2 regions of the Arthrobacter oryzae genome follow, and region 2 is predicted to be linked to the other one. Evidence: riboswitches for the same ligand, from Rfam matches in the RefSeq annotation. Region 2 holds a riboswitch; the other holds the start of a gene.
What was found. Region 2 has a riboswitch for glycine ahead of gcvP (aminomethyl-transferring glycine dehydrogenase). Riboswitches for the same ligand answer to the same signal wherever they lie in the genome.
Positions count from the first base shown of each region.

Region 1: it holds a riboswitch for glycine, as region 2 does, so the genes downstream of both, Q8Z05_RS08345 (L-serine ammonia-lyase) here and gcvP (aminomethyl-transferring glycine dehydrogenase) in region 2, are expected to answer to the same signal.

Region 1 covers NZ_CP132204.1:1,805,281-1,808,480, reverse strand. The annotation lists gene Q8Z05_RS08345 (L-serine ammonia-lyase) at 1-1,253, opposite strand, end outside; glycine riboswitch at 1,474-1,571, opposite strand; gene Q8Z05_RS08340 (DUF3592 domain-containing protein) at 1,709-2,140, opposite strand; gene Q8Z05_RS08335 (DUF3592 domain-containing protein) at 2,143-2,574, opposite strand; gene Q8Z05_RS08330 (sugar phosphate isomerase/epimerase family protein) at 2,666-3,200, opposite strand, start outside.
Region 2 covers NZ_CP132204.1:2,555,130-2,558,329, reverse strand. The annotation lists gene gcvP (aminomethyl-transferring glycine dehydrogenase) at 1-1,589, opposite strand, end outside; glycine riboswitch at 1,643-1,760, opposite strand; glycine riboswitch at 1,762-1,860, opposite strand; gene Q8Z05_RS11785 (TetR/AcrR family transcriptional regulator) at 1,965-2,504, opposite strand; gene Q8Z05_RS11780 (MFS transporter) at 2,573-3,200, shown strand, end outside.

The sequences.
Region 1 (3,200 bases), 750 kb from region 2:
TCGATGCAGGGGATCTGCACCAGACCGCCGATCGGATCACACGTCAGCCCCAGGTTGTGTTCCATCGCGATCTCCGCCGCGTTCTCCACCTGCTGCGGCGTCCCGCCCATCACCTCGGCCAGACCGGCAGCGGCCATCGAGGACGCCGAGCCCACCTCGCCCTGGCAACCCACCTCGGCACCCGAAATCGACGCCTGCTCCTTGTAGAGCACACCAATGGCGGCGGCGGCCAGCAGGAACTTCACCACCACGTCCTCGCGGTCCGCCTGCGTCGCCTTGTCCATGCCCGGCGCGAAATGCAGGGCGTAATACAGCACCGCCGGGATGATCCCGGCCGCCCCGTTCGTCGGCGCGGTGACCACCCGGCCACCCGAGGCGTTCTCCTCGTTCACCGCCAGGGCGATCAAGTTGACCCATTCCTGCCAGTACTTCGGATCCCGGTACTCCGGATCCTGGGGATCCTGGTCCCGGGTCTCCTTCATCAGCCGTTCGTGCCAGTCCGGGGCCCGACGGCGGACCTTCAACCCGCCCGGCAGCAGCCCCTCACGCTTCAGCGACACCGCGACGCACTCCTCCATCACGGAGTAGATGTGCAGCAGCCCCTCGCGGATCTCCTCCTCGGACCGGGACGCGCGTTCGTTGACGAACATGATCTCCCCGATGGACAGGCCCTTGGACTGGCACCGGCCCAGCAACTCCGCAGCGGTCCGGAACGGCAGCGGCAGCTCCTTCTTGGACTCCTCCAGCTCCTGCCGGGCCGCGTCCTCCTCGCCCTCACGAACAATAAACCCGCCGCCCACCGAGAAGAACGTCGCCTGGTGCAGGACCTCCCCGGCACCGTCAGTGACCGTGAACGTCATCCCGTTCGTGTGCCGCGGCAGGATCGTCAACGGCCGCAGCACCATGTCCTTCACCCCGTACGGCAACGCCACACCCTGCCCGTCACCGGCGCCGGCCAGCTGCAGTTCCCCGGTCTCCGCGATCGCCGCCAGCCGCTCCTCCACCTCCGCCGGCAGGATCTTCTCCGGATGGTAGCCCTCCAACCCCAGCAGGATGGCCGTCATCGTCCCGTGCCCGTGCCCGGTCGCAGCCAGCGAGCCGTACAGGTCCACCCGCAGCGACGCCACCCGGTCCAGGTCACCGGACGCCTTCAACTCCTCGGCGAACACCGCGGCAGCACGCATCGGACCCACCGTATGCGAACTCGACGGTCCGATTCCGATGGAAAAAAGATCAAAGACACCAACAGCCATAGCCGGGGTCCTTAGGTGCCCGGGCGCAGCGGGGCGGGGGTTTTGGGGAACAACTGAACGGTCACGAGGAACTCCATATTTCAGGTGGCACAGGGTGCCACGATGATTCGGGTTCCTCCCCGCTCTGTATCTGACCTGAGAGTTTCCGCGGACCCTGCTGTTACAGAGTGCCGCTTGCACCGTCGGTGAGCCCGGAGACCGGACTACTTTCCAGAGTTGCCTCGCCGCGGCGGTACGTGGGCCTGAGAGATTCCTGGGGAGGATTTGCTCCTACGGCGCCTGCTGAACGTACCGGCAGGACTCTCCCGCCGCAGATCAAAAGCGTGTGCCACCTGTCGGTGACACGGCTCACACATTATCCCGTCCGGCGGACAACATGCAACAGAGTCACTTCGTGTGGATCATTCCCGGCCACGAAAGGGCCGGGAACGGCGTCGGGGCGAGCCAGGCCCCGGCTAGAGGAACACTGCGGTGAACATCGCCGTTCCGCCGGCTCCGAAGGCGGCGAGGATAAGGCCCACCGAGAGGCTGCCCTTCGAGACGACAAAGACGGGGCGCGTCGATTCAGCGGGGTTCGCCGGGTTGTAGAGCACCGGGATCCGGGTGCCGATGATTTCCTGGTCCGCACCGTAGATGTCTGACTGGCCAAGCCACCGCCGGCCGTGGGAGTCCGGGAACTCGTAGGACGGGGCAAAGCGGTGCTGGCCATTGCTGGCGGGACCGTCTTTCCCGTGCAGGTTCCCGGTCACTGTGGCCTGAACCGGCACCCAGCCGCGTTGTGCGTACCGCCGCCGGAATGAGCCCGCCAGGGAGAACCCCGTGATGAGCACCCCCACCACCAGGAACATCGCGGGTACCCCCACGAACAGCGCTTCTATGGACTCCATGCTCAGCTCAGCGGGAGGATGCTGATGAACAAGAATGACCCCGCTGCAATCGCCGCGAAGCACGGGATGAGGCAGCCGATCACCGTACTGTCCTGGGACGACACCTGGAACGACTGGTTGGGATTGATGGGGTTATACATCACTTCCACCGAAGACCCCGGATCCGGCTGGCTGGCGTACGACACCTCGGATTCGCCGGCGAACAGCGTCCCGCGGGGATCCGCGAACTGGTAGGTGGGGTAGAAACGCCGGCTGCGGCTGCCGCCGCCTCCGCCGTTGGTCCAGCCGGCCACGCTCCCGGTGACGGTCGCCTGGACCCTCGGCCAGCTGGCAGTGAGTTGTTCGCGGCGCTTGGTCTTCCGCGAAAGATGGACAATCGAAAAAATCACGCCGGCAACAAACAGCGCCCAAATGATGTACAGCGCGATCTTCACGTGCCCCCCCAGGTTCCAGTCACCAAGAAGTATGCCATCGGCCGGCGGCTGCCCCGCATTCGGGGCGGCCGCCGGCCGGAACCTGGCGGTCCTAGGACGTGAGGTGCAGCGAGGAGGTAAGCGCCGCGTCGGCGTCGCGCAGCACCTTGGCCGCCACCTGGAGACCTTCGATCCGGCCCAGCGAAACGTCCTCGTGCTCGATGTTGACCAGCATGTTGGGGTCCACCTCGTACAGGGCGCGGAGGAACTCGGTCCAGTAGGCAGTGTCGTGCCCGCGGCCCAGCGCGACGAAGTCCCACGCGGAGTTCTTAGGCCATTCGTTGGCCCACTCGTCGCCGCCGAGGTTGGTGCGGCTTTCCTCGGGCGCGAGCCGGCGGAAGCTGTTGTCCAGCACGCCATAGAGCGCGGCGTTCCCCGTGTTGACGCGGACGTCCTTGGCAGCTGCCTGGAACACCAGCGGGCCGAGCTCCCGGACCACTGCGACCGGATCCATCTGCTGCCAGAACAGGTGCGAGGCATCCAGCTCAACGCCAACGTGCGTGGCGCCAGTAAGCTCGATGAGCTTGCGGACGTCAGCGGTGTTGAACACGATGTTCTGCGGGTGCAGCTCGAGGGCCACCTTCACG
Region 2 (3,200 bases):
GGTGCGAAGGGGTGGATGGAGGCGAACTCCGGCCAGGAGATGGCTTCCATCTCGGCCGTGGCGTTCAGCTTCATGGTGCAGGAACCCAGCGGGATCATGGTGCGGTCCAGCGCGAGGTCACGGTCCGAGAGCTTGCGGATATAGCGCAGCAGCTGGGTTTCGGAGCGGTGCGTGTTGAAGACCGGGTGCTGCAGGTAGTCCGAGGAACGTTCGACGGCGGCGTCAAGGGCGAAGCCTGCGTCGGCGTCGGTGTCGGCAACCTCGGCGCCGAAGACGGCGGCGACGGCGGCGACGATTTCCGGCGTCGTGGTTTCGTCAGTGGAGATGCCCACCGTGTCGGCGTCGATGCCGCGCAGGTTGATGCCCTTGGCCTCCGCAGCCGCAACGATTTCAACGGCCTTGCCCGGAACGCGGACAGTGACGGTGTCGAAGAAGCTGCCGTGCAGGACTTCGAGGCCGGCACCCTGCAGGGACGCTGCCAGGGTGCGGGCGTGGTTGTGGACGGTCTCGGCGATGGCCTTCAGGCCGTCGGGGCCGTGGTAGACGGCGTACATGGAGGAGACGATGGCCAGCAGTGCCTGCGCGGTGCAGATGTTGGACGTGGCCTTTTCGCGGCGGATGTGCTGCTCGCGGGTCTGGAGTGCCAGGCGGTAGGCCGGAGTTCCCGCGTTGTCCTTGGACACACCCACCAGGCGGCCAGGCATGGAGCGCTCGAGGCCCTTCTGGACGGCCATGTAGGCGGCGTGCGGACCGCCGAAGAACAGCGGCACACCCAGGCGCTGGGTGGAGCCGACGGCGATGTCCGCACCCTGCTCGCCCGGAGGCGTGATGAGGGTCAGCGAGAGCAGGTCAGCCGCGACGGTGACCAGCGCGCCGCGTTCCTTGGCGGCGGCGATGACCGCGGAGTGGTCGAACACGCGGCCGGAAACGCCCGGCTGCTGCAGCACGATGCCGTTGATGATGCCGTCGGGAAGTCCCTGGGACAGGTCCGCAACCTCAACTTCGAAGCCGAGTGCCTCGGCGCGGCCCTTGACGATGGCGATGGTCTGGGGCAGCACATCGGCGTCGAGGACGGTTTTGCCGTCGTGGGCGGTCTTGTTCTTGTTGGCGCGGCGCATCATCAACACCGCTTCGGCCACAGCGGTGGCTTCGTCCAGCAGGGAGGCGTTGGCGATGGGCAGCCCCACGAGGTCCTGGACCATGGTCTGGAAGTTCAGGAGCGCCTCGAGACGGCCCTGGGAGATTTCCGGCTGGTACGGGGTGTAGGCGGTGTACCAGGCCGGGGATTCCAGGACGTTACGGCGGATCACCGGCGGGGTCACGGTGTCGTAGTAGCCCTGGCCGATCATCTGCACAGCCGTCTTGTTCTTGGCAGCCAGCTTGCGCAGCTCCCCGAGGACTTCAACCTCGCTGAGGGCGTCCTGAAGGCGGAGGGCAACGTCCTGGCGGATGTCGTTGGGGACTGCCGTATCAACCAGCGAATCGACACTGTCGTAACCGACAGACTTGAGCATGGTGTCGATATCGGCCTGGCGGCGGGCGCCAATATGCCGGTCGACAAAGGTGGTGGAGACTGAACTAACCGTCACGAAGGAACTCCATTACTAATGGCAGCGCCGGATGCGCCGCAGTGGTTCGGGTTCCTCCCCGCTCTGTATTGGACCTGAGAGTTTCCGCGGGGACCAGCTTACGCATGGCTCCGCTTGCACCGTCGGTGAGCAGGCACGTCCCAGCGGACAGCCTGCTGCTTTCCAGAGTTGCCTTGCCGCGGCGGTACATGGGCCTGAGAGATTCCTGGGGAGGGTTTGCTCCTACGGCGCCTGCTTGTACCTACTTGCAGAACTCTCCCGCCGCAGATCAAAGGCATATTTAGTTAGCGGTGACAACAGTCACAGCTGCAATTGTCCTACGCGGCGGTCCAGTCTGCAAACTCTGCCGTCCAGCCCGGCGCCGCATGACGGACGTCAGCCGCGGAGCCGCTCGACGGCGGCCAGGAGGCTGTCGACGTCGCCGCTCATTTCCGGCGGGGCGGCACCGGGGCCGCTGGCCAGCATGGCGTTGTAGTACAGGCCGTCACCCATATAGAGGACAGCCTTGGCCATGGCCGGCCCGACGTCGCCGGCCAAAAGCTCCAGCCAGCTCCGCTGGACTGCCGCGAACCGGTGCATCGTTTCCGCGTGGGCCACCTCGGCGAGCCGCGTGGCAGCAACAAACGCGCGGTCCAGCGGGGTTCCCGCCCAGAGCGAGGACCGTATGAAGTAGGCCGCAGCCCCTTCCGGAGCTTTTGCCATCACGTCCAGATCTCCCGCAACGAGCAGGTCCATCCGTTCCAGCAACGCCGAAATCAAAGCCTCCTTGTTCGGGAAGTGGTACAGCAGCCCGCCTTTGGAAACGCCGGCGCGCCGGGCAACGGCGTCCAGCGTGGCGGCACGTTCGCCCACTTCGATCAGGAGGGATTCAAAGGCGTCCAGCACAGCTTCGCGCGCAACGGGTTTTCTGGCCATGGCTCCTATCATGCCCGGTTGGTGGGCCGGTTTCTTAACTGTACCGTCCGGACGGTATAGTTATTGTCATGGGAAACACATCAGCACCTTCGACGCCGGTCACCCCGACTTTCACGCGGAGCTCCGCTGCAGCAGGCCGCCCTGTTCCCGGCAGCAGTCTCCACACACCGAAACGCGGACAGGATTGGCTTGCACTGGCGTTGCTGATGTTCCCGGTTTTGTTGGTCGCCGTAGACAACACCGCACTGACATTTGCCCTGCCCGCCATCGCCGGCAGCCTCGAGCCAACCGGCGTTCAGCTGCTGTGGATCGTTGACGCGTACCCCCTGGTCCTGGCTGGCCTCCTGGTTGCCATGGGAAGTTTCGGCGACAGGATCGGACGCCGGCGGCTCCTGTTGATCGGCAGCTTCGGGTTCGCCGCGGTGTCCGCCGCCACGGCATTTGCCCCGAGCGCGGAGTGGCTGATCACAGGGCGCGCCGCCCTCGGATTTTTCGGCGCGATGCTGATGCCTTCCACTTTGTCCCTGATCCGGAACATCTTTCCGGATCCCAACCGGCGCCGGCTTGCCATCGCCATCTGGGCGGCTGGCTTCTCCGGCGGCGCCGCGCTCGGGCCCATCTTCGGCGGGTGGCTCGTGGAGCATTTCTGGTGGGGCGCCATCCTGCTGGTGGCCGTGCCCATCATGCTGCCCATCC